Regions from separate parts of the Peribacillus sp. NPDC097198 genome, predicted to be linked through region 2. Evidence: a T-box and tRNA genes for the amino acid it is inferred to sense, from the RefSeq annotation. Region 2 holds a T-box; the other holds one or more tRNA genes.
What was found. A T-box is a leader RNA that pairs with one kind of tRNA and senses whether it is charged. The one in region 2 lies ahead of pheS (phenylalanine--tRNA ligase subunit alpha), so its partner is inferred to be a tRNA-Phe.

Region 1 (14,896 bases), on a different contig from region 2:
ATTTTCTTTTCAAAAGAAACAACTCGCACTCCGCTAATGCAGTGATTTCCTTAATGACAAAATCCGGCATCCCCCTTCTTAACAAAACCTCTGCAATAAGGTACGGCTTTTTCATATTCTTCCCCCCTCCCTTTCTCTAAAATGCTTTCGCTTTCTTACATTATACAAAATAATCCATAAAAGGAAAAATAGACAAAGCCCCATTTTTGGGTAAATGGGGCTTTTTTTGAATATAAATATTTTAATAAGGATTAATCATTCAATCGATAAACATTCCAAGTTTGCTATAAACTTTAATAGGGTGAGTGAAAATTCTTTAGCTTTGATGTTTTAATAAAAATGAGGAGGAAGGTAAAACCAGTTACGATTGTAATAGAGGCGCCGAATCGGAAACCGATCCAGTTCTCTCCTTTATCCATAGCAAAAAAAGCTGCCCCATGACAGCTTCATCTACTCACTATAATCTCCCCTATTGCATCGGGTTTACATTACTTATAAACGGCCCTAAAGCTTGTCAGTTCATCCAATCGCTTCTCACGGATGCCAAAACCGATTCCCGGTTTGTCCGGAACCTTAATGACACCATTTTTCACGATGACTTCCGGTTCGATGATGTCACTCTCCCAATAGCGGGACGAAGAGGAGATATCTCCTGGAATCGTGAATCCTTTTAACGTGGCCAGTGCAAGGTTATGGGCACGTGATATGCCGAACTCGATCATGCCACCACACCAAAGGGGAATATCCTGCTCCACACAAAGATCATGGATTTTGACCGCTTGGGACCAACCTCCGACCTTCGCCATTTTGATCGTGATCACTCCGCAGCTCTTTAGCATCAGCGCACTTTTCGCATCATGGTAGGAATTGATGCTTTCATCAAGGCAGATCGGTGTCCTCAGCTGCTTTTGCAAAATGGCATGTTCGACGATATCATCATGCCCAAGAGGCTGCTCGATCATCATAAGCTGAAAGTCATCCAGCTTTTGCAGGTGCGGGACATCCGAAAGCGAGTAGGCCGAATTCGCATCCACCATCAAGGGGATATCTGGATAGGCCCTCCGGATTTGCGTCAGGTATTCCGTATCATTTGCTGGATTGATCTTGATTTTATAGCGTCGATAGCCGACCGCCAAGCCTTCCTCTATTTGTCGGAGTGCATCCTCTATATGATCCGAGGCAACGACGACCCCAGCATCCACTTCGGTTCGTTCCCCCCCGAATAGCTTTCCGAGATAGATGCCCTCTTGCTTGGCATACAAATCCCAGATTGCCTGTTCCAAGGCCGACTTTGCCATGGCATTCCTTCTGATACCGCTCCAAAGGCCCGCAAGCTGATTGGGATGCGTCAAATCGAATGCCAAAGTCTTAGGAATCAGGAAGTCCTCCAACATATGAAAACAGGTTTTCACCGTTTCCTCGGTGTACCATGGACTCGAAAACGGCACTGCCTCCCCGTATCCAATAATCCCATCTTGATCTCGTGCTTCGACAACGATGACTTCCCGTTCCGTCACGGTTTCCAGATGGGTCGTGAATGGCCGCTTTAAAGGTGCCTTCACGAGCCTTAAAGTGATGGATGTCAACTTCATTTCTGATCCCCCCATCGCTTCTTCAGTTCCCTCCGCAGCAGCTTACTTGCACCATTGCGTGGCAGTTCTTCAAGAAATAATACGTTGCGGGGAATTTTATAAGCAGCTAGCCCCTCTCGGCAATGGGCCAACAGCTCAGCTTCGCTAACTTCCATGCCTTTATGCCTGACAACGAAAGCAAGCGGCACCTGCCCCCATTTTTCATGATCGATACCGGTGACACCCGCCTCAAAAACGGCTGGGTGCGTACTTAGAACGTTCTCAATCTCGGCTGGATAGACATTCTCCCCTCCAGAAATGATTAAGTCCGAACGCCGGTCAAGCACGTATAAAAACCCTTCTTCATCAAGGTAACCCAGATCCCCCGTGTAAAGCCAGCCCCCTGAAATCGCTTGCTCTGTCGCATCCAAACGATTGAGGTAGCCTTTCGTTACATTCGGACCCGATACAACAATCTCACCCGGTACACCCGGTCCGCATATCTTGCCGTCCTTCTCTATCCTTAGTTGGGAAGGGAACAAGGCCTTACCGGCAGACCCAACCTTTGTCATCGCATTTTCCGGGGCAAGTGTCACGATTTGCGAAGCTGTTTCCGTCATACCGTAGGACTGATAAACAGGGATTCCTTTTTCCCTGCAGGCTTCGAGCATATGTACAGGTGCAGGGCCTCCGCCTAGCAGTACACAGCGAAATGTTTCCGGATAACGCGCAGCCCCAAGATCATGCAGCATTCTATTCAACATCGCCGTCACAACCGATATCATCGTCACACCATTATTCAAGATGGCCCGGTTTGCCTCATGTTCATCGAATTTCTCGACCAACACGACTTTCATACCATAGATTACACTTTTCACCAGAATCGATAACCCGCTTATATGAAAAATCGGGACTGCACAATACCAGCTGTCCTCTTCCCTCAAGCCAAGGTTCAATACGGAGCCAATCGCGCTCCACCAGTGATTGCCGAACGATTGGATGACGCCTTTTGGATGGCCCGTCGTACCCGATGTATACATGATCGTCGCAGTATCTTCAAGATAGAAGTCATCGCGTATATCAGCGGTTCCTTGGGCAGGTAACTCTTCTTTTAAAAGAACCTCTACATCCGGAAGCAACGATTGGATCCCGGAAAGCTTTTCGATAAACCCTTCTTCTGAAATCAGCCTCATTGACTCGCTGTCCTTGATTTGCCAAGATAATTCCCTGACCGTCAGCTTATTATTGAGCACCACGATTTTCGCGCCCAAATAAAAGAGGGCATGAATCATGACGACGCTATCAATATGATTCCGAAGTAAAACCGCGCATGGTTCACCAGCCTTTATCCCACTAGCTGCCAATTTCCCCGCCATTTTTTCCGTCAACCTATGTAATTCAAGAAACGTATACGTGCTCCCTTCAAACTCGATCGCCGGACGGTCAGGTGATAAATGAGCACGGTTTTTCAGCCAATTCGGCAATTTCTCTTCAGTCATCCAAAGGCCCTCTCCTTTTCTTTTATATATAGAAAACAGCTCGACGAATAATTCCGCCAAGCTGTCCACTAATCAAACCACTCATTTTCTTACTTTTTTCATTAAGGGAAACGAGGGAATTGCCCGAAGTCTGGATCACGTTTTTCTTTGAACGCGTCGCGACCTTCTTTTGCTTCATCTGTTGTGTAATATAAAAGAGTTGCGTCTCCAGCAAGTTGTTGAAGTCCAGCAAGTCCATCTGTATCGGCGTTCATCGCTGCTTTTAAGAAACGAAGTGCTGTTGGGCTCTTCTCAAGCATTTCCTCACACCATTTAACAGTTTCAGCTTCTAATTGATCTAGAGGCACAACTGTGTTGACTAAGCCCATTTCCAATGCTTCTTGTGCATTGTATTGACGGCATAGGTACCAGATTTCACGCGCTTTCTTATGTCCAACGATGCGAGCTAGGTAACCTGAACCGTAACCGGCATCGAAGCTTCCCACATTCGGACCAGTTTGACCGAAGACCGCATTGTCAGCAGCGATTGTTAAGTCACAAACGACATTCAATACATTACCGCCGCCAATTGCCCAACCTGCAACCATCGCTACGACCGGTTTTGGAATCACACGGATCAAGCGTTGTAAATCAAGTACGTTCAGGCGTGGGATATTATCTTCCCCAACATATCCGCCATTCCCGCGTACCTTTTGGTCTCCACCTGAACAGAAGGCTTTTCCGCCTACACCTGTCAAAATGATAACACCGATGCTTGCATCATCACGCGCTCTTGCAAAAGCATCAATCATTTCTGCAGTCGTCTTTGGAGTGAATGCATTATGTACATGCGGACGGTTAATCGATACTTTCGCAATGCCATTATATTTTTCGTATAAAATTTCGTCATATTCACGAATTGTTTCCCATTGAATTGTCATCGTATTTCCTCCTTAATTTCGCTTTAAAAACCCATTTATTATTTTACCAAACTTTTGCCCATCTTCCACATGAATTGCATGCCCGACGTCATTAATTTTTTTCCATTCGACATTTTCCAATCGACTTTGCATCATTTCAGCGATATGGCAGAATTTTTCATCCAAATCACCCGTCACAAGCAACACGGGAAAATCCAGGGTCTCAAGATTTTCCCAATAGGATGGTTGGCTTCCTGTCCCCATGCCGAGCAAGCTGTTCGACAGCCCGATCGGTGTATTTGCGAGCCGTTGCTGTCGAATGGCAGTTTGTATATCTGTGGACAACCTTTTTTGGGTTTCAAACAACGGGATGTTTTCCCACTGTTCGACAAACGCTTCCATGCCGTGTTCAAGGATTCGCTTGGCAAGCTTCGCATCGTTGCCCCTGCGGTGTTCTCGCTCCTCTTCTGTCCTTAGACCCGGAGAGGAGCTTTCCAGCATCAATGTATGAACATACTCTGGATACAAGCAAGAGAACGCCAATGCTAATCTGCCACCCATCGAGTAACCAAGGATATGGGCTTTTCGCAGCTTCAATGTCTCTAGAATAAGCTTCAAATCCTTTGCTACTTGCTCCATCCCATACCGCTGGAAATCATCAGGCGCCATCGTTTCCCCATGGCCGATGATATCAACCATGATCAAAGAATAGCGGTCCTGCAACATGGGAACAAGAAAGTCCCATGTATCCCGGTTCCCGGTGAACCCATGTAGACATACTATAGGTTCACCATTTCCCGCTATTTCAACAGCATATGTGACATCTCCACTGACAATTTTCATGAAATTTCCCCATCAAGCACCCGATTTATTTCCTGGGAAACAAAACTCCACAAATTTCGATGGGTTTGCATATTGGATTCCCGCTCTGTAGGCACTTCAATGATTTTCAATCCAGGTATTTCAAAGGAATCCGTGAACACTTGTTTTAATTCATCCCAATTCCGCACCTTGTTATATTTCCCTCCATAAAGCAAAGCAGCATGGGAGAAATCAAGTCCGTGCGGCGTTCCGAATAACGTTTCGAAATGTTCCTTTTCTTTCGCCTGTGGAAGGAAGGAGAAGATCCCTCCGCCATCATTGTTGATCAACAGGACCGTGATGTTCTGCTTTTGCAGTTTGGCTGCAAGCAATCCGTTCATATCATGGAAAAAGCTTAAATCACCTATGGCCAGCACCGTATTTTCGGTAACCGTGCTCACCCCGATTGCCGTGGAAACGACACCATCAATTCCGTTTGCCCCACGGTTCGCCATCGTCTTGATGCTTTTCTCGTTGTTTAAAAAGAACGTATCCAAATCCCGGATAGGCATACTGTTCCCGACGAATATGGTCGAACCTACCGGCATCATGTCCTGGAGTAAGGAAAAGAGCTTTCCTTCACTCAACTCCGATTCATCCTGGATGGAAGATAAGGCATTCTTCGTCGCTCCATTGATGGATTGCCACAAACCAAGCCAGTCTCTGTCTGTTGCTTCAGGTAATTTTTCACCGATGCGATGACAAAAGTCGACTTCATCACAATAGATCATGCTCGTGGCCAATCCAGCCGGTTCACGCCATCCTGCACCACCATCGATGACCAATGTCAAAGCCTGCTTCTGTTTTTTCAAGAATAAAAGCAGGGGCTTCGAAACTGGCATCGAGCCGAATCGAAGCACGACATCCGGTTGGAATGCAGCCTTGGCAGCTTCATCACGCAAAAATGTATCATAAGCCTCAATGATGGCGTCTTTGTCGTGTGTGCCGCTCCGTAACTGAGAAAGCGGGTCAGCCAGTATCGGGAACCCAAGCTTGTCTGCTAATGTGATGATGGCATCCTTCATCTCTGGGTTCCTAAGTTCCCCACACACGATGATGCCTTGTTTTGCTTTTGACAAAGTAGAGGTCAATCCGTCTAATTGTGCGGCCGTTAGTGAGCGTATCCCACTATCGATCATCACAGTCGGCGTTTCCTTACTTTGCCTATATTCCTTGGCTTGTTTTAAATCTGGAATGAGTGGCTCACGTAAAGGGAAGTTCAAGTGGACAGGTCCTGAAGGTTCCATGGATGCCGTCGCTACCGCTCTCGCCCCAATGGTCCTCGCATACCGGATCATTTCATCACTGCTCTCCGGAAGCGCCATCTCGACAAACCACTTCACTTGCTTTCCATATAAATTGATTTGGTCGATGGCCTGTGGAGCTCCGACATCTCGCAGTTCATGGGGGCGATCAGCTGTCAGGACAACTAGGGGCACCCTTGAATAGAAAGCCTCAATGACGGCAGGATGAAAGTTCGCCGCAGCCGTTCCGGACGTACAAAGAAGTCCGACTGGTTCTTTTAATGCCTTAGCCAATCCAAGAGCAAAAAAAGACGCCGAACGCTCATCGACATTAATATGTACCTGAATATCAGGATGTTCCACCATCAATAAAGCAAGAGGTGTAGAACGTGAACCAGGGCTCACGACCACATGCTTCATTCGATTTTGTGCCAGCTCATCGACAAATGAAGCAGCATAGGCTGTCAATGCATCTCGGTCATTCATTCATTTTTCCTCCTAAAGCACTTAACATCGGGTTGAATTTAATCCCCGTTTCCTGGAATTCACTTTCCGGTGTTGAATCTTCTACCACGCCACATCCTGCAAAAAGCGATGCCTCATTGTCCTGTAATAGTGCGGAACGGATTCCAACCGCGAATTCACCGTTCCCCTTCGAATCCACCCAGCCGAGTGGTCCCGCATAAAAGCCTCGTTCCAGACCTTCTATTTCCCGAATGCGTGTGACAGCTTTCTCTTTTGGAAGCCCACCCAATGCCGGCGTTGGATGGAGGTTCTCGACACACTCGAAAATAGTCGTATCCGCTTTACACGTTCCTTTCACCGGTGTAAACAAATGCTGTATATGACGGTTCTTCATCAACTTCGGTCCTGATGGAATGATGACCTCATCACATACGGCTTCAAAAGCGTTGGTAATCATCGAAACGACGTACTTGTGCTCTTGTAGATTCTTTTGATCCAAAAGAAGTTCATTACCTAGACGAGTATCCTCTTCTTCGCTTTTCCCCCGGCCCATTGATCCGGCAAGACAAGTTGAAAAGACTTCATTTCCCTGCTTTTTGATTAATCGCTCAGGAGTGGCCCCGACAAAACAGTCACCGCCTGCCTCTAAACAGAAAATATAGCTCATCGGCTGCTCGGCAAGCAGTTGCTCTAGAACCTGTTTCGAATCGATGGAGCGTTCAAACACAAGGCGCAATTCCCTTGCCAGAACGATCTTATCAAGATCCGTCGTCTTAATTTCCTCAACGGCCCGCGCAACGGTCTTCTTCCATGCCTCAGGTTCGACTTCCTTCTGCTCAACAAAGACATTGGCCGGTATTTCACCATCATCCAAGTTTTCGGTAAGGAATGCTTCCCTTTCGTTTATCATATCTATGAAGAGTTTTTCTGAATCATCCGGCGAACAAAGTAGGTTTGTCGTTAAGTAGGCCTCCCCCTCCACCATCGATAGCATGAAGGCAGGTATATAGAACAGATTGTCCCCAAATTGATTCCATAGGAACGAACTGTTGGTTTCATAATCAAAAGAAAAGCCCCCAAATAGCAAAGGGCCGGTCGCATCCACATCGGTCACTCCTGTTGTAACAGCAGTATTCTGCAGCTTGATCCAGCTCATTTCAACTTCTCTATAACGGTCGGCATTTGGTGCCGCCTGGATTTTCTTAACGTTGCCTAAACCAGTAATGGTTATATCTTTTGCGGGATCCTGCCAAAAGAAGCGTTCACCCTTATACCGTTCTCTTCCAGCTTGATAAAATGAAAGGGGGTTGTTGCACTCTATTTTCTTAATATGACTGAATAGAACTTGTTCATTCAAGTTCTTCGCCTTTTGTATGGCCATAGCCAGTCCCTGAAACCGTTCAGTTTCTTTCGAGATAGCCAAAAATATCCCCCCAAATCGTACATTTTAAAAGCTTTTTAACCTATTTAAAGATACACCTCCGTTTAACCTCATGTCAATAAAACCACCCTCGAACCGACAAATCATGCCTGCTTTTTTCCTTATTATATGATTCTTAGATAATGATGTAGCATCTCCTTCAATTTGGAAGTCCCGGCTCATCAAATCCCTTTGACACGCTCGAACACTTTTCCTACATTTTATAGGATATCCTTTTGTGAACAAATTCAATCTTTGTTATAATTTTAAGGTACTGATCATGATTTTGAGGAGAGAAATAATGCACACAGAATACGACGAGCTTCCCCTTAAACGAACCTGGAAAATCTGGTGGGAGTTAATTCGTCCACATACACTTACCGCAGCTTTTGTTCCCGTCCTGCTTGGAACCGTCCTTGCCTTGTTAGAGGATGGCGTAAATTGGTTATTGTTTGCGGCCATGATGATCGCAAGCATCCTTATTCAAGCTGCAACGAACTTATTTAATGAATACTATGATTTCAAAAGGGGCCTTGATACCGAAGAATCAGTCGGCATCGGTGGCGGTATCGTCCGTCATGGCATGACCCCGAAACTGATCATGACCTTGGCCCTTAGCATGTATGGAATCTCTCTTTTACTAGGAATCTATATTTGCGCCGCTTCATCTTGGTGGATTGCCGCTGTCGGTCTTGTTTGCATGCTGGTCGGCTACCTTTATACCGGAGGTCCGCTACCGATATCATACACACCATTCGGGGAACTTTTTTCCGGTCTATTCATGGGCTTCTTGATCATCTTGATCGCCTACTTCATCCAGACCGGTACAGTTTCTTCCTTGGCCATCCTGATTGCCGTACCAAGCGGTGTTCTTGTCGGGTTGATCAATCTATCGAATAACCTTCGGGACCATGACGGCGATAAGGCCCATGGCCGCAAAACGATGCCTGTCGTTATGGGAAGGAAAAATGCACTAACTTTCATGTCCGTCATGTTTGCATTCTGTTATGTGTGGGTTGTCGGACTGATTCTCTTGGGAGACGTAACACCTTGGATCCTGCTTTCTTTCCTAAGCATTCCGAAGGCCCTGACTGCCATCAAAGGCTTTGCAGGTAAAACGGAAGCCATCACAATGGTGCCAGCGATGAAAGCAACGGCACAAACGAATACGTTCTTCGGTTTACTGATGTTCATCGGTTTACTCATCCATTATTTCATTCAATAAACGCAAAGCTTTAAACCCCGTGCATGGTGCATGGGGTTTTTTCGTTGTTTCCCACCCCGCTGATTCGGGTACTTACTAATAACTACACAAAAAACAACGATGAAACCATAATCGTACTTATAAAAGGAGAGGAAACCAATGGCGACTGAAAAACAAATCCTGAAATTAAAAGAAGAACTGTTAAGTGAAAAAGAACAGCTTCAACAAAGAATCAAGAATGATGAGACTGTAACCAAACAGTCACAAACCGATTTCTCCGGAGAAATCTCTTCCTATGATAATCACCCCGCCGACTTAGGCACCGAGCTTTTCGACAAGGAAAGATATCAAGCCATCAATGAGCACGCGGAAGAGGAAATCGGAAAAATCGATCTTGCCCTAGAAGCCATTAAAGAAGGAACATACGGTGTTTGTAAGGAATGCGGCAAAGATATCCCATATGAACGGCTTGAAGTGGTTCCTTCCACCTTATATTGTATCGAGCATACACCAGAACAAAAAGTCCATGACGACGTGACCGATGAATATAGGCCAGCCGAGGAAGATATCCTGATCCCTTCTAAGGGAGATAACTTTGAGAACAGGCGCCATTCAGATACAGATGACGAAAATACGGTCAAAGAAGACAGTTTCGGTGAAGTCGCCCAATTCGGAACATCAGACACTCCGGCAGACTATCAGCATAATCGCACAAGCTATAACGAACTTTATGATACAGAAGACGATACCGAGACATTCCCTGAAGACTATGAAGGATATGCTGCCAATGATATAGAAGGGAAAAATCGTCAAGTCGTATCCAACGAGAACAAAGAAGAATACGAAGACATGCTCGATGACCGGAAGATTGATTCTAAAATGGGCGATATCCCTTACAAGAAGAAAGACAGCTATATAGATGAAAAATAAAAAAGTGCCAGACCTTGTACAGAACTTTGTACGGGGTCAGCACTTTTTTATTGCTATCCTTATAAGGCTTAAAAGAATTCTTTTTCTACTTGATACTCTCTTTACTATCTTCTTGCCCTCCAACGACATTCTCCATATAATTTTTACCCCAATTATACATCGAATCAAGAATCGGCATCAGGCTTTCTCCTTGTTCTGTCAGAGAGTATTCCACTTTGGGAGGTACGATTGGATAGACCTCGCGATGAACAATAAGATCTTCTTCCAGCTCTCGAAGCTGGTTAACCAGCATTCTTTGAGTGATGCCTGGCATAAGTGCCTTCAATTCACCAAAACGCTTGGTCCCCTGCTTGCCTAAGTGCCATAAAATAAGCATCTTCCATTTGCCCCCTATAACAGATAGGGTCAATTCCTTCTCACAATTGAATGTTTTATTCTCTAGCCTTGTCATCTGAATTACCTCCATATTTATAATCCCAAATCCCATAGTATACTTTTTAACACTATGTATAATAAAAGTGCGTACTAACAAAAATATTATACTTAGTATATGATACATTGTATAGCCAAGATGATTTTCTTGCTGTGCATTGAATGAACGTGAGAGGTACATACTTACTGTGCAACATACTAAAACATACTAGTGGGAGTGAAGGATAATGGAATTACAATTGGCATTGGACTTAGTAAACATTCAAGAAGGAATTGAATTGGTTAAACAGGTGGAAGAATATATAGATATCGTAGAAATCGGTACACCGGTCGTTATTAATGAAGGCCTTCGGGCTGTTAAAGAAATGAAAGAAGCTTTCCCTTCTTTAAAAGTATTAGCTGACCTTAAAATTATGGATGCAGCCGGTTACGAAGTGATGAAGGCATCTGAAGCTGGCGCTGATATCATCACGATTCTTGGTGCAGCTGAAGATATGTCCATCAAAGGGGCTGTAGAAGAAGCTAAAAAACAAGGCAAAAAAATCCTTGTTGATATGATCGCTGTGAAAGATCTTGAAACTCGTGCGAAAGAATTGGATGCATTTGGCGTCGACTATATCTGTGTGCACACTGGCTACGACCTTCAAGCTGTTGGAAAAAACTCTTTTGAAGACCTTCAAACGATTAAACGCGTTGTAAAGAATGCAAAAACGGCTATTGCAGGCGGCATAAAATTAGATACACTTCCGGAAGTCATTAAAGTACACCCTGACCTTATCATTGTTGGCGGAGGCATCACTGGACAAGATGATATTAAAGGGACAGCTGCCCAAATACAAGAATTAATTAAACAAGGCTAATATTTAACATGCAGACTTCACAATATATGGCTAAAATCATACAAGAGCTAAGTCGTTCAGTAGACTTAATAGCTGACGAAGAAGCTGAACAACTGGTTAATCGGATTCTTGAAGCAAAGAAAGTTTTTGTAGCAGGTGCAGGAAGATCCGGGCTGATGGGTAAATCCTTTGCCATGCGAATGATGCATATGGGGATAGGTGCATATGTATTAGGTGAAACCGTCACCCCCACCTTCGAAAAAGATGACCTTTTAATCCTTGGAACCGGTTCGGGAGAAACAAAAAGTTTGATTTCCATAGCGGAGAAAGCAACGAATATCGGTGGAACCATTGCGACCGTAACAATTTCCCCCGAATCGACCATTGGAAAATTGGCGGATTTCGCAATAAAGCTGCCTGGTTCACCTAAAGACCAGTCGGAAGGTGATTACCAAACAATCCAACCGATGGGCTCTCTATTTGAGCAAACTCTCTTACTTTTTTTCGATAGCGTCATTTTAAGGATAATGGATAAAAAGGGATTGGATACGAATAAAATGTATGGCCGACACGCAAATCTCGAGTAAAAAGTGAAATATAAAAAGACCGCAAGAAATTCTTCTGAATTTACTTGCGGTCTTTTTTTTGTAAAAGGATTACAGGCTCCTATATATTCTATAAATTAAGATACCGTCCAGTGACGGAAGACATATTATATGCCCATAATAAAAGGTCTCTTCCTTTATAGAGGGAAACATCAAACTTATAGAAAAAAGACTCCTACGATGTAGCTGACCACCCTATATAGGTTTGATTAGCTTCTTAAGTGTACTCATCTTTTGGGAGTTACTCTATCCATTTAGAGTAATCAATCCTATATTTTTAAGTTCTCCATTACAAATGGTACAGGTCGGGTATCAACTAGCTGTAAGTGGTGTACTTTTGGAAAATTTGGCATTCGCACTTAAGAATTTTTTCGTAGGATTCATTCTAGCTGCTTTCGTAGGGATAGGCGTCTGACTAATTACTGGATGGTACAAATTTCGGAGCTTCTCAGCTTCAAACTTTCCTTACGGTCGCTCTTCCAGGTTCTTTACCCCAAATTGTATCTGGATTACGTCTAGGAATCGGGCAGTCCTTAGTTGGTGTAATTGCTGCTGAAATGTTTGTTTCACTGGGGGGAATAGGCTATTTTGTTGCACAGCCTTCAGCGAACTTAACATTGATAGAGTATTAGTAGGAATAGGAGTGATCATTATGGTAGGAATGCACATTACGCAATCGGTTAAATAGATAGAATTAGCTTTATTAAACATCGGATTGATTAAATACATCTATAATAAGTAAATAGACTGCATCAACCTTGTCGCATCTCTTCAAGAAAAACAGTCATAAAAAAAGAAGCATACATAAGTATGCTTCTTTTTATGACCCGTACGGGAATCGAACCCGTGTTACCGCCGTGAAAGGGCGGTGTCTTAACCGCTTGACCAACGGGCCGAATGGCGGAGAAGGAGGGATTTGAACCCTCGCGCCGCTCGCGCGACCTACACCCTTAGCAGGGGCGCCTCTTCAGCCTCTTGAGTACTTCCCCATGGCTCCGCAGGTAGGACTCGAACCTACGACCGTTCGGTTAACAGCCGAATGCTCTACCACTGAGCTACTGCGGAACAATAAAATATGGTGGGCCTAAATGGACTCGAACCATCGACCTCACGCTTATCAGGCGTGCGCTCTAACCAGCTGAGCTATAGGCCCATATTGGAGCGGGTGAAGGGAATCGAACCCTCATCATCAGCTTGGAAGGCTGAGGTTTTACCACTAAACTACACCCGCGAAATGGGGCGACTGATGGGAATCGAACCCACGAATGCCTGAACCACAATCAGGTGCGTTAACCACTTCGCCACAATCGCCGTAATATGAAATTGTAATGGTGGCTCAGGACGGAATCGAACCGCCGACACAAGGATTTTCAGTCCTTTGCTCTACCGACTGAGCTACTGAGCCTAAAAAATGGCGGTCCCGACGGGAATCGAACCCGCGATCTCCTGCGTGACAGGCAGGCATGTTAACCGCTACACCACGGGACCTAATGATTGCGGGGACAGGATTTGAACCTGCGACCTTCGGGTTATGAGCCCGACGAGCTACCGGACTGCTCCACCCCGCGACGGTAATAATGAATCATTTTGCATCAAGTTTTCATGAATACTGTTTTTTTACTTCCTAATATGTAAGGTTGCTTTAAAACAACTTGTTGCTTTTTAAAAAAAATGGAGGAGGTAGAGGGATTCGAACCCCCGCGGGATTTGACTCCCCTGTCGGTTTTCAAGACCGATCCCTTCAGCCGAACTTGGGTATACCTCCGTGGCTAAGAAAAAAAATTCTATGGTGGACCTTGTAGGACTCGAACCTACGACCGGACGGTTATGAGCCGTCTGCTCTAACCAGCTGAGCTAAAGGTCCTTATATTTATTGGTAGCGGCGGAGGGGATCGAACCCCCGACCTCACGGGTATGAACCGTACGCTCTAGCCAGCTGAGCTACACCGCCAAAATAATATAAGTTTTCTTTTTTGAAAAAATGGTGGAGCCTAGCGGGATCGAACCGCTGACCTCCTGCGTGCAAGGCAGGCGCTCTCCCAGCTGAGCTAAGGCCCCATTTCATTAAAAATCACATGGTCGGGAAGACAGGATTCGAACCTGCGACCCCTTGGTCCCAAACCAAGTGCTCTACCAAGCTGAGCTACTTCCCGCAAAAAAAACATGGTGCGCCCGGCGGGAGTCGAACCTACAACCTTCTGATTCGTAGTCAGATGCTCTATCCAATTGAGCTACGGGCGCATATTAAGATGGTGCCGAGGACCGGAATCGAACCGGTACGGTAGTCACCTACCGCAGGATTTTAAGTCCTGTGCGTCTGCCAGTTCCGCCACCCCGGCACATACGAAAAGTGGAGCGGAAGACGGGATTCGAACCCGCGACCCCAACCTTGGCAAGGTTGTATTCTACCACTGAACTACTTCCGCATGAATGATGCGGGTGAAGGGACTTGAACCCCCACGCCTTGCGGCGCCAGATCCTAAGTCTGGTGCGTCTGCCAATTCCGCCACACCCGCATGAAAAAGTGATGAGCCATGAAGGATTCGAACCTTCGACCCTCTGATTAAAAGTCAGATGCTCTACCAACTGAGCTAATGGCTCATGCTTGTCTTACTATGAAAATGGTGCCGGCAAGAGGACTTGAACCCCCAACCTACTGATTACAAGTCAGTTGCTCTACCAGTTGAGCTACACCGGCAGGTGTAAAAAATAATGGTGGAGGATGACGGGATCGAACCGCCGACCCTCTGCTTGTAAGGCAGATGCTCTCCCAGCTGAGCTAATCCTCCATATTTATATGCTTGGCGGCGTCCTACTCTCACAGGGGGAAACCCCCAACTACCATCGGCGCTGAAGAGCTTAACTGCCGTGTTCGGAATGGGAACGGGTGTGACCTCTTCGCTATCGCCACCAAACATTGTTAACTT
Region 2 (14,896 bases):
ACCCGAGGTTGATCCCAAATGAAATTGGCATGGGTAACTGGAGATGTCTCCGAAAGACCAAAACCTTCAACTAGCTTTCCACCCGTCACTTTCTCAAATTGCTCCTGAACTTCTAATGGTAGGGGTGCCGATCCACTCATGCACGCTTCAATGGAGGACAGGTCATACTTGGAGACGTCAGGATGATTCAATAGACCGATATACATCGTAGGTGCCCCTGGAAACAATGTCGGTCTCTGCTTTTGAATGGTTTTCAATGTAGACTCGACATCAAACTTCGGCATGATGATCATCGTATTTCCTTCCATAACGGAAAGAATCAAAACAGTCGTCAATCCGTACACATGAAAGAATGGTAGGATAGCCAGAATCCGCTCTTCGCCTCGTTTACATCTATAAAGCCAAGCATTGCACATTTTCGTATTCGCAAGTACATTCTTGTGGGTAAGCATGACACCTTTAGGGAAACCGGTTGTCCCCCCGGTATATTGCAAGAGCGCCAAGTCATTCTCCACATCGATTGGCTCTGCTATTTCTTCTGACATTTTCCGCTTCATGATTTCCGTGAATAAATGATGATTTCCTTCATGCTCCACTTTGACCACTATGCCATATTCCTTCTTTTGAATGAACGGATAGATAAGATTCTTCGGGAAAGGCAAGTACTCCTTGATAGCGGTTACAATAATATGTTCGATTTCCGTACTCCGGGCGACTGCGGTGACACGAGGAAATAATATGTCCATCGCTATGATGATCTTCGCTCCAGAATCCTTCATTTGATGTTCTAATTCACGTTCCGTATAGGTAGGATTCGTTTGGACGACCACTCCACCAGCCATCAAAATTCCAAAAAAGCTGATGACTCCCTGTGGGCAGTTAGGAAGCATGACCGCAACACGCTCTCCCTTTTGGAGACCGATGCTCTTTAAGTAGGATGCAAACTTCGTAGCAGATTCATAAACTTCTTTGAAGGTTAATTCCTTTCCCTGGAAATGTATGGACACCTTATCTGGAAATTCATCTGCAGCCTCCTTCAATAATGAATAAAGAGGTTTATCATCGTAGGTTAAAACGGTTGGTATTTGTTCCGGATACATGGCTTGCCATGGCTTATTGCTCATTTGCCCCCTCCTTCTGAATATTCTTAATACTCATACTCATTATAATACAACCGGTATTTTCTTACAATTACTGTATTCAGAAAAAATAAGCATAAAGGAGGATAACCGGTTGAAGAGGATTTAACTCCTTCATATTAAAAATATTCATGAGGGGATTTTCGATTCAATTAACATTTGGGATTAGGCATGACTCCTCGTTCAGTTTCTAACTCTAAACCAATATCGATAGAGTTCTTTAAAACCTAATGTTGCATAAAGATTCCGTGCAGGTTCATTCGTTAACACCACTTGGAGATAGGCGTTATTCGCTCCATTCTCCTTTCCCCAATACAGGAGATTTGTAACGAGTTTCGTTCCATAGCCCCGGTTTCGGTAGGCCTCCTCGGTGGCGATATTAAATAGACCTAGGTATTCATCCTCCAGAACACCGAGTCCACATGCTAGCGTTTTCTCCTTTTCATCCGTCAAAAAGATAAAACAGGTAGTTGGAATGATTTGTTCCAGCACCTTCCTGAAAATGGGCTGATTTCTTTTGTGTATGTTATTTAATCTACAAAAATCTGCAAACCGCGCTTCTGGCATCTCGTTATATATGAGCACATTGGTTCCACTCGGTACTTCCATATGTGCTAATGTCAAGGCTTGCACACTGGTCCTACTTTCGATACTATAATTCAAGGCTTCAAGGGTATCGTCTAAATCGTCCGGACTAGCCAGTGGAGTGATTTTATAAGACACCTGGATGTTCCGTTCCAAGAAAGCTTTTTCACTACATTCTATTTTTCTATTCACATCTTCATAAGAAGGATAAAGGGGATTTACCGAATTTGCCCTTTTGGTATACCCATCGGCAAAGCGTAAAACCCACCCATCACACAACTGCGTTTGCAATGCCGGCAAAGCGTTCATTGATAGCTCTTCAATTTTCCTTATCAGTTTAGGCTGAACCATTATTTCTTCCTCCATGTACTAGGCTTCGTAAATAATTATATAAAAAAAGAACCCAAATAAAGAAGCGACGCAACGGCCGCTTCTTTTCAGGTCAAGAATACCATATAGATGATTCCGAGCAGAAAAAAAATTCCGCAACAAATAATTAAAACTTTTGCAAGCTTCTCCACAGTTTTCTCCCTCTCATGCAGGACATTAAGATATTCCAGCGCCGATGACAAAGGATAGGGCGATTGAAATGATCATCGCAAGAAATCCCACTGCCCGATTATCTTTTTGTATCTCTTCATCTATTTTAAATCCCGGGGTCATAAATTCAAAAATAAAATAACCGATGAGTAGCAGGATAAAACCGTATACACCCCAGCCTATCATTGTAAGTAGCGAGTTCTGATGGAGAATGGACTGTTGGAACACATAGGCGATTCCAAAAATCTTGCCCCCGGTGGCCATCGCGACAGATAAATTCCCCTGTTTGATTTCCTCCCAGTTTTTGTACTTGGTGACAAGTTCAAAAACGGCTAAAAAAACAATTATGCATAATATAACGACACTATATCTGGCTGCTATATACACATACTCATTTTCCCATATGTTCTCCATGAGACAACTCCCTAACGGTATTCGGCCATTCCTGCTAAGCAGCGTGCCTGAATGGCCACTTTCCTTTATTTAAATTCTACGACCGTCACACCAGTTCCGCCTTCTCCAGCTTCCCCGAAACGGATTTTCTTGACTGATCTGTGATTCTTCAAATATTCTTGGACCCCGGACCGGAGCGCACCCGTCCCCTTACCATGAATGATGGACACACGCGAATATCCTGCCAGCAATGCATCATCGACATACTTTTCGACTCTCGACAATGCACTTTCATATCGTTCCCCACGAAGGTCTAGCTCCAGGCTAACATGATAATCTCTTCCTTTGATCGTGGTTAACGGCTTCGTTTCTTTCGCCTTTGTCGTTTTAATGAATTCAAGGTCGGACTCTTTCACCTTCATTTTCATGATGCCGATTTGTACCTGCCATTCATTATTTGAGACTTTTTCAATCAGACTACCTTTTTGTCCAAAGCTTACAACCTTCACTTCATCTCCAGGTTTCAGAGTTTTATCCAAAGGCTTAGCTGCTTTTTTGGTTGACTTCTTCACTTTTGGCGCTGCTTCTTCCAGCCGTTTTTTCGCATCGATCAGTTCGTGCTCTTTTACATCGGCATGCTTTTCAAAACGGAGTTGGCGCAAGTCAGCAATGATCGCTTCCGCTTCTTTTTTCGCTTGTTCAACGATTGCCTCTGCTTCTTTGGCCGCTTTTTCACCCATCGCATCTCGTTCTTCATTATACTGTTCCATTTGCTTTTGAAGGTCCTTGTGCAGAATGTCGGCCTGTTTTAGAAGCTCGGCTGCTTCTAGTTCCTCTTCTTCTGCCTTCTTACGGCTATCTTCAAGAGAAGCTATCATATTCTCGACTTTATTCGTATCCTCGCCAATATGGCTACGGGCATTGCTAATGACGCTCTCTTCCAAACCAAGACGCTTGGAAATTTCAAATGCATTACTCCGACCAGGAACACCGATAAGGAGCTTATAGGTCGGGCTCAAAGTCTCGACGTTGAATTCGACGCTTGCATTAATGACGCCTTCACGGTCATACCCATAGGCTTTCAGCTCAGGATAGTGGGTGGTGGCAATCACACGCGCACCACGCTTGTAGACTTCATCCAATATGGAGATCGCCAGTGCGGCACCTTCTTGAGGATCGGTTCCCGCTCCAAGTTCGTCGAACAATACAAGGCTTTCATGGTCGACATTCTTTAATATATCGACAATATTGACCATATGGGAAGAGAACGTACTCAAGCTTTGTTCGATTGACTGTTCATCCCCGATATCTGCATAGATGGAGGAGAATACGGCCGTTTCAGAACCATCAAGAGCAGGGATTTGCAGACCTGCCTGGGCCATTAACGTACAAATGCCTATTGTTTTGAGTGTTACCGTCTTACCTCCTGTATTCGGTCCGGTGATGACAATCGTCGTAAAATCTTCTCCAAGGAAGATATCATTGGCAACGACTACATCCGCTGGAATAAGCGGGTGTTTCGCCTTGAATAGTTTCACGCGGCCTTCATTGTTCAAACGTGGTTTCGACCCTTTTATCGCTTTGGCGTATTTTGCCTTTGCAACAAGGAAATCCACATGGGCAAGCACCTTGACGTTATGGAATAGTTCTGGAGTGAACTCGCCTACTTTTTCGGAAATCTCGACCAAAATGCGTTCGATTTCCTGTGTTTCCTTTACACGTGTTTCCTGAAGGACATTATTCAATTGGACAATCACCTGTGGTTCAATGAACAGGGTTTGTCCTGATGAAGATTGGTCATGGATGATTCCACCATACACACTACGGTATTCCTGTTTTACAGGAATGACAAAGCGGTCATTTCGAATCGTAATGATGGCATCTGACAACATTTTCGTTGCATTCGAAGAACGAATCATGCTTTCGAGTTTTTCACGAACCCTGCTTTCATTCGTGCGAATCTGGTTACGAAGCGTGCGCAACTTATCACTTGCCGAATCCATCACTTCCCCATGTTCGCTAATAGCATAGGTAATTTCCTGTTGCAAATCAATCAGGGGATGAAGCGAATCGATAAACTCAGCCAATAGCGGAACTTCAATCTCCTGTTCCGCGATTTCTTCGAAAAATCGAGTCAGGATCCGACCAGCACGAATGGTGCTAGCCGTTTCCATCAATTCCATCGGGGATAACATGCCACCGATTTGCGCCCTTTTAGCCTGCAGGCGGATATCGAATATCCCTCCCAATGGAAGATTACCTTTTAACCGGACAATTTTAGCCGCCTCATCCGTTTCATCCTGCCATCTCGATACTTCCTCGAAGTCGGTGGAAGGCATTAATTGCTGTGCCTTCTCCTTCCCGATTGCAGACGAAGCATGGGAAACCAATTGTTCTCTAATTTTATCAAATTCCAATGTCTTTAAAGCTTTATTATGCATGGAGTTAAGACTCCTCCTCAGTGAGTAAATAATTAGTCATTTCTCTTTAAAAACGTCAATAAACCATCCGTATCCATCGCGTTAAGAACCGTTGTTTTTTTAATCCATCCTTTTTTAGCAGAAGATACGCCAACCGGCATATGTTCAAGCATATCAATACTATGGGCATCAGTATTGATCACAACCGTCACGCCCGCTTCTTGCGCTTTACGTAGATGAGGCGGAGCCAAGTCCAAACGGTTCGGGTTTGCATTCAACTCAAGTGCCGTATTCGTCTCGCGTGCCAGTTCAATTAGCATATCCATATCGACATCATATCCCGATCGTCTGCCGATGATTCTTCCTGTCGGATGGGCAATAATATCGACATGCGGGTTATTCAATGCCGTTTTTAATCGTTCCATGATCGTTTCCCGGGGCTGAGAAAAGCTCGAGTGGATGGAGGCGATGACCAAGTCCATCTCTGCCAGCAATTCATCATCGTAATCAAGGGTTCCATCTGGAAGGATATCCATTTCGATTCCTGATAGGACCGTAAAATCATCATATTTTTCATTAATGTCATGAATGATCTGTTTTTGTTCGCGCAACCGCTCTGCAGTCAAGCCATTCGCCACTTTCAAGTATTGTGAATGGTCAGTGATGGCCATATATTTATAGCCTTTGGCCCGACATGCTTCAACCATTTCTTCAATCGAATAAGCACCATCGCTCCAAGTGGTATGCATATGCAGGTCACCCTGAATATCTTCTACCGTTATAAGCGGTTCTCTTTCATTGTACTGTTCCACTTCCGTCCCATCTTCACGTAATTCGGGTGGAATGAGCGGGATGCCGAAATGATTGTAAAATTGCTCTTCTGTTTCGAAGGTCAGAATTTCTCCCGTTTCAGCTACCTCCACGCCATATTCACTTATCTTTTCTCCCCGTTCTTTAGCCAACTGGCGCATACGGACATTATGTTCCTTCGAACCGGTGAAATGGTGAAGAGTCGTGGTGAACTCTTTATCCTGCACGATCCGGAAATCGACAGAAATATCATATTCATAATCAAGGACGACCGAAACCTTTGTATCACCTGCGGCAATGACTTGCTTAATGCCAGGCAATGAAAGAAGCTGTTCCTTCACCTCTTCGGGGTGGTCCGTGGATATGATGAAATCAAGATCTTTAACCGTTTCCCTCATTCTTCGCATACTGCCGGCTCTTGATGAGCGCGTGATATGCTCCATATTGCCAATCGCCATCTCGATATCGTCAGCAATCGGTCTCATGAAAGCAAGTGGAAGACGGTCAGGCCTTGATCCAGCCTCGGCAATGGCTGATAAGATCTTTTCTTCTGTTTTTTTACCGAAACCGGTCAGAGCCGCGACACGCCCCTCCACACATGCCAGTTTAAGGTCATTCACATCATTAATATGTAATTCTTTGTGTAGCTTGGCGATTTTTTTACCGCCTAATCCCTGAAGTTGTAAAAGCGGTATCAAGCCCTTCGGCACCTGCTCCTGAAGCTCTTCAAGAACGGTCGACTTCCCTTCATTGATAAATTCTTCAATAACGGATGCCGTCCCTTTCCCGATGCCATTCAACGCCGTAAAGTCATCGATGGCCGTTAGACTCCGGTCATCGGTTTCCAATGCACCAGCCGCCTTGCGGAAAGCCGATACTTTAAACGGATTTTCTCCTTTAAGTTCCATGTATATGGCTATCTTTTCTAATAATTTTATAATATCTTTTTTATTGATTGTCATTTTTTTCACCACCAAAATTAGTAGGGAAACTCCCTTGGATACTTTCTTAAAGATACCTTTCTTAACGCCAAAGTACAAGCCGTTCGATTATTACTTATACGAATCAACGATTAGGTAATTCCAGGCTGATCCACAGAAAAGGGCCCGCCCTTCCAAAGATGACGGTTTACAACTTTGAAAGGTAATGGACCCCAATTTAATGCGCTTATGAATTTACTTATTAAACCAAAGGTCTTCCACCTGTTCGGATAGGAACGGAGTATGTTTCACGATTGATTCTGCCAGGAAGGAGCCGGTAAGCGGTTCCTGGATGGAATCCATTGGCAGCAAGGCACCTATGTATAATATAATAAACATGATAAGATAGACTTCGGCAAATCCCAATATCGCGCCTCCCCAACGATTCAACTGTTTTAGGATCGGCAGGTAGGTGATGAAATTGAGCATTGATCCAAGCATTTGCCAAAGAATCTTAGTGGCAAAGAACACGATGGCAAAGGCGATGGCATTGTAATAAGCCGTCTCAAGCCCAACCGATTCGAAAAACATATTAAGCGTCGAAGAATCACCTATGGAAGGGAATGGAATCCACATTTTCAAGTTGGGGGCAAGATCCCCATAGAAGACATAGGCAATAATGAAGGCTACGATAAAACCTGTCATATGAACCAGTTGTAAAATAAAGCCACGCTTCAAACCGATTAATACACCGATTAAAAGAATGGCCAGAATTGCTAAATCAAGCATGTACTCAGTCCTTCTCTCTCTTTAATTCCAGTTGAAGCTGGTCCAGTTCATCTTTTAATTTAATATATTCGTGAATCGTGTTCACTGCGGTCAGTACCGCAAGCTTACTCGTATCCAAATGTGGGTTTTTCATACTGATTTCTCTCATTTTCTCGTCGACCATCGAAGCAACTAGGCGCATATGACTCGCGCTTTCCGTACCGACGATTGTATATGGTTGTCCGTATATGTCAACTGTCGTTTTATTTCGTTTATCGTCTGACAAAATGATGCCTCCAATCTAAACAATCCTATTTCTATCATATCATGAACTTTTTCGTCATGAAAGAGAGTACATCGTCATTTCTCGCATAAAAATTGCAATAATTTGTCAGTTATAAATTCCTTTAGTATGAATGATCCCTTAATAAATCAAATTGAGCGAGGAGTCCATTAATTATGTCCCATGTTGTATTACTTACAAGTCCTGTCCAAATCCAAGCAATGAAAGTCCATTATATGAATAGCTCAGTTGCAAAGCTTCCACCTGGGAGTATATTTTCAGCCAAGCCCCCGCTCTGTACCGTAACCGGTTATAAATCCGGAAAGGTCCTGTTTCAGGGAAAAAATGCAGAATTGGAAGCTGCAAAATGGCAAAAGGATGCAGTAGCACCGAAGAAGAAGCCGGACTCTTCATCCACTTCCACAGTCAAAGTTCATCGTTATTTGCCGCCGGCCAACATTGCCACGATGTCGGTTATTGGTTCTGATGAAGTCGGGACCGGCGATTATTTTGGCCCCATCACCGTCGTTGCTGCCTATGCAAAAAAAGAACAGTTACTTTTATTGAAAGAACTTGGTGTTCAAGATTCAAAAAACCTGAAAGATCCACAAATCATCGAAATTGCTAAACAAATCAAGGATGTTGTCCCATTTAGCCTGTTGACGTGTGATAATCCGAAATACAATATGCTTCAGGCAAAAGGGATGTCTCAAGGAAAGATTAAAGCACTCCTCCATAACCAAGCCATCAAGCACCTTATTCAAAAAATACAGCCAGAGCAAGCGGAGGCGGTCCTGATAGACCAATTCGCCCAGCCAAATGTATTTTTCAATTATTTGAAAGGCCAGGAGCCCTTTCAGGCTAACGCTACCTATTTATGCACGAAAGCGGAAGGCATTCACCTTTCCGTTGCGGCCGCTTCGATTCTCGCTCGTTACGCATTTGTGAAACGCTTTGACCTATTGAGCGAAAAGGCCGGTTTTAGAATCCCCAAAGGAGCAGGCTTTGCCGTCGACGAGGCAGCGGCACGCTTAATCCATGAAAAAGGGATCGACGCCTTGAATGACTTTACGAAAACACATTTTGCCAATACGGAAAAAGCAAAAAAAATATATCACAAGAAATACGGGAAATGAGAACGGGAATTGGAAACGTAAATGCCTTTGGGCTTGCTTCTTATGATAGTAAGATGAATGTATTCAGAAGATCTTGTCGACTATAAGAAAGTACATATTATTAGGAGGCGGTCTTCATGCAATTATCAGCAAGAAACCAATTAAGTGGAAGAATCACTGAAGTTAAAACAGGACCTATTTCAACGGAAATAACCATGAGTATCAATGGTGTAGACATCGTATCCAGCATTACAACGGCTTCTGCAGAATCGATGGATCTAAAAGTGGATGATCAGGCGACAGCAATCATCAAAGCAAGTTCCATCATGATTGCAAAGTAACTGATACATATCCTAATAGAAGACTCTCACCCACCTTTCATTCTAGAGAAGTGAGTGAGAGTCTTCTTTTAAATTTGCATGCTATCAAACGAAGGCGTTACACCCAGAAAAACAGCCTCCTGAAATGCCAGGAGGCTGCCTTTTTTGATGCGATTTATCTTATCCTCGTAATTCTGCTCCGGCTTTTTCTTTAACCGCTGCAAGCACTTTTTCATGCGCTTTGGTGATATCCTCGTCCGTCAATGTACGTTCCGGATCGAAGTATTTCAATGAGAAAGCGATGGATTTCTTGCCTTCTTCCATTTTTTCGCCTTCGTATAAGTCAAAGATGTTGACTTCTTTCAATAACTTGCCACCCGCTTCCAAAATAATATTTTGGATGTCGCCGGCTTTCGCTGCTTGCTCGACTACTAACGCGATATCGCGTGTGGTCGATGGATAGCGTGGGATCGTTTGATATGCAATCGGCGCCACTTCCGCTTCAGCCATAGCTTTGAATGAAAGTTCGAAGATGTATGTTTCCTTTATATCCAAATCCTTCTGAACGGTTGGATGCACTTGGCCGATGAAGCCGATTACCTCACCATGCAACAGTACTTCCGCTGTCCGTCCTGGATGCATATCTTTGATTTCCGCTTGGCGATAGCTGATTTGATCAGTTAACCCCAGCGTATCGAAAATTGCTTCGATCACGCCTTTTGCTACATAGAAATCAACCGATTTCTTTTCGCCTTGCCAAGGTTGAGATTCCCATAGTCCTGTAATAACTCCAGCTACATGCTCCTTCTCTTCAGGAAGCTCTTGATTGTCTTTTTTGAAGAAGACAGAACCAATTTCATATAGAGCAAGTGAGTCAAGCTGGCGAGCATTATTATATTTCACGACTTCTAATAATTGTGGAACGATGCTTAAACGCAACTGGCTCCGTTCTTCACTCATCGGCATGGCCAAACGGATGGAATCACGGGCGTTCAATGCAAATTGAGCCGCTTTGTCCTCGCTTGTCAACGAATACGTAACCGCTTGATACAGTCCTGCTCCTTCAAGGGTACGGCGGACTTTACGACGTTTCATTTGATAATCCGTCAATTGGCCAGGAGTAGCGGCACCAACCGGCAATGTTGCTGGAATGTTGTCATATCCATAAAGACGGGCAGCTTCTTCCACTAAATCCGCTTCAATCGTAATATCTCCACGGCGTGTAGGAACGGTGATCGTGAACGTTTCATTGTCCAGAGCCACTCCAAATTGAAGACGTTTGAAGATGGATTCCACTTCAGCGACAGACATATCCGTGCCAAGAAGCGTATTGATTTTTTCAAGGGTAATGCTAATGACAGCTGGCTCCATTGTCAGTTCATCAACCTCTGCCGTTCCTTGTAGAATCGTTCCGCCTGCATATTGTGCAATCAATTGAGCTGCACGTTCTCCAGCTTCACGCACGCGAGCTGGATCGACGCCTTTTTCAAAACGGGCACTTGCTTCACTACGTAATCCATGATCTTTCGAAGCTTTACGTACAACTGTCCCGGAAAAATAAGCACTTTCGATAATGACGGTCGTTGTATCATTCTTCACTTCTGAGTTTGCCCCGCCCATTACTCCTGCAATCGCAACTGGCTCGGTGCCGTTCGTGATGACCAGATGATATGGCGATAATGTACGTTCCGTTTCATCCAAAGTAACGATCTTTTCTGCTTCGTTCGCTTTACGGATGACAATTTCCTTTGAACCCAAACGATCATAATCAAAGGCATGTAGTGGCTGACCATATTCAAGTAAAATGTAATTCGTAATATCGACCACATTGTTATGCGGACGAATGCCTGCTGACATAAGGCGGGTCTGCATCCAGAGTGGAGATGGACCTACTTTTACGTCCTTGATGATTTTAGCGATGTATAATGGATTATCTTCTTTTGCTTCCACTTTGATGTTGATATAATCAGTGGCTTTTTCCGTTGCTTCTTCTTTTTCGATGACTGGCCATTTCACGTCACGACCAAGAATGGCTCCGACTTCATAAGCAACACCCAGCATGCTTAAAGCATCTGATCGGTTTGGCGTTAAACCAAGTTCCAGCACTTCATCGCTTAAACCAAGTTCTTCTAGTGCATCTTTGCCAACTTCCACATCATTAGGGAATACAAAAATGCCTGTTGCATAATCTTTAGATACAATCTTGGATTCGAAACCTAATTCTTGAAGCGAGCAAATCATTCCGTGAGATTCTTCTCCGCGAAGCTTGGCTTTCTTGATTTTAAAGTTACCTGGAAGTACAGCGCCAACAGTCGCTACGGCTACTTTTTGGCCTTTATCCACGTTCGGGGCTCCACAGACGATTTGTACAGGGGCCTCCGCTCCAATATCAACCAGGCATTTATTCAGTTTATCGGCATTCGGATGCTGTTCGCGTTCTAGTACGTGTCCGATGACAATCCCTTTAAGCCCTTCACTTTTCTTTTCTACCCCTTCAACCTCAATGCCGCTCTTCGTGATTTTATCCGCAAGCTCACTTGCATTGATGCCGGAAAGGTCTACATATTCCTGCAACCATTTATATGATACAAACATGGTAGGTCCTCCTCTTTAAAATTAAAATTTATGCTTCATGATGATGGAATTGTTTTAAGAAACGAACATCGTTTGTATAGAAGTGACGGATATCATCCACGCCGTATTTTAGCATCGCGATCCGTTCTACACCGATTCCAAAAGCGAATCCGGAGTATTTCTTCGAATCGAATCCAGCCATTTCAAGGACATTCGGATGAACGATTCCTCCACCCAGCACTTCGATCCATCCTGTTTGTTTACATACATTACAACCTTTACCGCCACAGATTTTACATGAGATATCCACCTCTACTGATGGCTCCGTGAAAGGGAAGAAACTTGGACGAAGACGGATTTCCCGGTCTTGGCCGAATACTTTCTTAGCAAATACATCAAGTGTTCCTTTCAGGTCGCTCATGCTGATGTTTTCATCGATGACCAAGCCTTCAATTTGCTGGAATTGATGCGAGTGCGTTGCGTCATCATTATCACGACGATACACTTTACCTGGACAAATGATTTTAACCGGACCTTGGCCTTTATGTTTTTCCATCGTTCTTGCTTGTACTGGAGACGTGTGGGTACGCATCAAAATCTCATCCGTTATGTAGAATGAATCTTGCATATCACGTGCTGGATGGCTCTTCGGCAAGTTCAATGCCTCAAAGTTGTAATAGTCCGTTTCGACTTCAGGACCTTCAGCCACTGTGTATCCCATACCGATGAATAGGTCTTCAATTTCCTCGACGACCCGTGTTAACGGATGAAGATTTCCTTTCTTAACCGGACGGCCTGGTAATGTCACGTCAATCGTTTCTGTTGCAAGCTTCTTATTAATGGCAGCTGTTTCTAATGCCGCTTGTTTTTCCTCGATTTTCGACGCGATGGCTCCACGGACCTCATTAGCTAGCGCTCCGATTTTCGGACGTTCCTCAGCTGATAATTTCCCCATTCCGCGTAATACCTCTGTAATCGGCCCTTTTTTCCCTAAATAAGCAACACGGACTTCATTCAGTTCTTTTAGTTCGGAAGCTGCGGCAACTTTTTGCAACGCTTCTTCCTGCAGTTCTAGTAAACGTTCCTGCATCATGTCTTCCTCCTTTAGTTTTCCTTTTGTAAAAATGAACACAAAAAAACCCCACTCCCAGAAAGGGACGAGGTTTATGTATCGCGGTACCACCCTTATTAGTGCTATCTGCTAAAAAGCATGAAGCACTCACTCATAAAAAATAACGGCTCTTCACCGGAACATTTTTCAGACACTCTGTCTTCCCAATGCCAACTCGAAAGGTGAATTCCCTTAAGCAGTGCCATAAAAATGCTTTCAGTCACGGCATTTTTTCCCTGGTTATGGATGTCTTAAGTTACTACTCTTTGTCATTGTTGTTTTCATTATAAAATTCTGTTTCATTATATTATAAATGAACGGCCGTTTCAAATTGATTTTCTTAAATAGTACATTAAAATACCGGCCGCGATCCCGACATTCAGTGATTCACTTTTCCCGTAAATCGGAATATAAAGGTTTTTCGTCGTTTTCGCCAATAATTCCTTGGAAACTCCTTGGCCTTCATTACCGACGAGCAGTGCAAATCGCGAAGACCTTTCCACCTCTTCAAAGGGCGAGCCACCTTCTAAGGCCGTGCCATAAACCGGCATGCCTTGTTGCTTCAGTTGATCAATGATCTCGGAAAGATTCCCTTTAACCACCGGCATATGAAACAGGCTTCCCTGCGTGGAACGGACCACTTTCGGATTATACAAATCGGCACACCCTTCTCCTAGAATGACAGCATCGATTCCGGCTGCATCAGCTGTCCGGATCATCGTGCCGATATTGCCTGGATCTTGCACCGCATCGATCAACAGTAGTTTGTCCGGATTGATGGAAGACATGCTCATGGTTTTCTGTTCACAGACAGCGGCTATTCCTTGTGGGCTCTCCGTATCGCAAATCGCCTTCATGATGTCAGTTTTCACATAGATGACATCCGTGCCTTCGAGCGAAAAATGGGCCGGCATTTCTGTTTCTTCATTTACGATTACTTCCATGACGATTTCTGCCTTCAATGCTTCTTCAACAAGATGAAAACCTTCTACTAAATACGTACCGGTTTTATCCCGTTCTTTTTTGGTCAATAATTTTTTCCACTGCTTCACCTGAGGGTTTTTTACAGACTCAATATATTTCAAGGTAAACGCTCCTTTAATATTTCACGCTAATTATCCTATTATAACGTAATTCGTATACATATTGAATGCCTGTTTGTGAAATGCTAGTTATGTGAGTCATTATGTGTTAGAGGAGGAAAAATCATGAATTTAAATTTACGCAATGCCATTATTCAGAATGTATCCGGAAATACGCAAGAACAGCTAGAGGATACGATAGTCGATGCGATTCAAAATGGTGAGGAAAAAATGCTACCAGGTCTTGGCGTATTATTCGAGGTCATCTGGGAAAATTCATCCGAACAGGAAAAGCAGGAAATGATTACGGCTCTTGAATCTGGATTAAAAAAATAACAGCCATCATCGGCTGTTATTTTTTCGGCTTATAAGCGATCGGTGTTAATACGATTTTTAATGTATTTATCCGTTAAGTCAGGGTTCTCATCACTATCTTGAGGCACCTTTCCGTCACGGGGAGCGGTGTTTTGATTTAGTGTGTCACCTACATTCAGAGAATTTTTGGTATCAGCGGAAAAGGGATCCACATGGGGATCGCTCGCTATCGTTCCCTCATAATCCTCTGGTCTTGGTTTCTTATACTGCTCCGTGGAATTCGACTTCATCTCTTTCTCCTGTGCCCGTTTCGATCCCATCTCTTGATTATCATAGATGTTGGTTGAATTCCCATGAAGTTCTTCACCTTTACCTGGCTGTGCCTCTACTTCACTTGCTTGATAGGCATTCGCCGTCGTTTCAGGGAAAAGATTCGGATCCGGATTATTCACGATACCGGTTTTAAGTGGGTTATTCTCTTGGGAGGTAATATGATCTTCGGTCTCTATTGGGGTCTCGTC

Region 1: it encodes a tRNA-Phe, which carries the amino acid that the T-box ahead of pheS (phenylalanine--tRNA ligase subunit alpha) is inferred to sense. The anticodon was not compared.

The regions. Positions count from the first base shown of each region.
Region 1 covers NZ_JBIWDO010000005.1:250-15,145, reverse strand. Annotated here, with positions in the region: gene ACIQXQ_RS10040 (hypothetical protein) at 1-115, opposite strand, end outside; gene menC (o-succinylbenzoate synthase) at 489-1,592, opposite strand; gene ACIQXQ_RS10030 (o-succinylbenzoate--CoA ligase) at 1,589-3,070, opposite strand; gene menB (1,4-dihydroxy-2-naphthoyl-CoA synthase) at 3,172-3,990, opposite strand; gene menH (2-succinyl-6-hydroxy-2,4-cyclohexadiene-1-carboxylate synthase) at 4,003-4,812, opposite strand; gene menD (2-succinyl-5-enolpyruvyl-6-hydroxy-3-cyclohexene-1-carboxylic-acid synthase) at 4,809-6,560, opposite strand; gene ACIQXQ_RS10010 (isochorismate synthase) at 6,553-7,962, opposite strand; gene ACIQXQ_RS10005 (1,4-dihydroxy-2-naphthoate polyprenyltransferase) at 8,261-9,184, shown strand; gene ACIQXQ_RS10000 (TraR/DksA C4-type zinc finger protein) at 9,323-10,093, shown strand; gene hxlR (transcriptional activator HxlR) at 10,179-10,544, opposite strand; gene hxlA (3-hexulose-6-phosphate synthase) at 10,753-11,385, shown strand; gene hxlB (6-phospho-3-hexuloisomerase) at 11,394-11,951, shown strand; gene ACIQXQ_RS09980 (ABC transporter permease subunit) at 12,392-12,601, shown strand; tRNA gene ACIQXQ_RS09975 (tRNA-Glu) at 12,793-12,864, opposite strand; tRNA gene ACIQXQ_RS09970 (tRNA-Ser) at 12,868-12,958, opposite strand; tRNA gene ACIQXQ_RS09965 (tRNA-Asn) at 12,960-13,034, opposite strand; tRNA gene ACIQXQ_RS09960 (tRNA-Ile) at 13,046-13,122, opposite strand; tRNA gene ACIQXQ_RS09955 (tRNA-Gly) at 13,127-13,200, opposite strand; tRNA gene ACIQXQ_RS09950 (tRNA-His) at 13,205-13,280, opposite strand; tRNA gene ACIQXQ_RS09945 (tRNA-Phe) at 13,299-13,374, opposite strand; tRNA gene ACIQXQ_RS09940 (tRNA-Asp) at 13,382-13,457, opposite strand; tRNA gene ACIQXQ_RS09935 (tRNA-Met) at 13,464-13,537, opposite strand; tRNA gene ACIQXQ_RS09930 (tRNA-Ser) at 13,642-13,734, opposite strand; tRNA gene ACIQXQ_RS09925 (tRNA-Ile) at 13,757-13,833, opposite strand; tRNA gene ACIQXQ_RS09920 (tRNA-Met) at 13,844-13,920, opposite strand; tRNA gene ACIQXQ_RS09915 (tRNA-Ala) at 13,952-14,027, opposite strand; tRNA gene ACIQXQ_RS09910 (tRNA-Pro) at 14,046-14,122, opposite strand; tRNA gene ACIQXQ_RS09905 (tRNA-Arg) at 14,134-14,210, opposite strand; tRNA gene ACIQXQ_RS09900 (tRNA-Leu) at 14,220-14,308, opposite strand; tRNA gene ACIQXQ_RS09895 (tRNA-Gly) at 14,321-14,395, opposite strand; tRNA gene ACIQXQ_RS09890 (tRNA-Leu) at 14,404-14,485, opposite strand; tRNA gene ACIQXQ_RS09885 (tRNA-Lys) at 14,498-14,570, opposite strand; tRNA gene ACIQXQ_RS09880 (tRNA-Thr) at 14,592-14,667, opposite strand; tRNA gene ACIQXQ_RS09875 (tRNA-Val) at 14,683-14,758, opposite strand; rRNA gene rrf (5S ribosomal RNA) at 14,769-14,884, opposite strand.
Region 2 covers NZ_JBIWDO010000007.1:550-15,445, reverse strand. Annotated here, with positions in the region: gene ACIQXQ_RS13525 (AMP-binding protein) at 1-1,124, opposite strand, end outside; gene ACIQXQ_RS13520 (GNAT family N-acetyltransferase) at 1,323-2,075, opposite strand; gene ACIQXQ_RS13515 (DUF350 domain-containing protein) at 2,271-2,678, opposite strand; gene ACIQXQ_RS13510 (endonuclease MutS2) at 2,744-5,098, opposite strand; gene polX (DNA polymerase/3'-5' exonuclease PolX) at 5,131-6,849, opposite strand; gene ACIQXQ_RS13500 (CvpA family protein) at 7,063-7,596, opposite strand; gene zapA (cell division protein ZapA) at 7,601-7,861, opposite strand; gene rnhC (ribonuclease HIII) at 8,035-8,994, shown strand; gene ACIQXQ_RS13485 (TOBE domain-containing protein) at 9,111-9,314, shown strand; gene pheT (phenylalanine--tRNA ligase subunit beta) at 9,474-11,888, opposite strand; gene pheS (phenylalanine--tRNA ligase subunit alpha) at 11,917-12,957, opposite strand; T-box leader at 13,018-13,260, opposite strand; gene ACIQXQ_RS13470 (TrmH family RNA methyltransferase) at 13,305-14,063, opposite strand; gene sspI (small acid-soluble spore protein SspI) at 14,187-14,396, shown strand; gene ACIQXQ_RS13460 (general stress protein) at 14,426-14,896, opposite strand, start outside.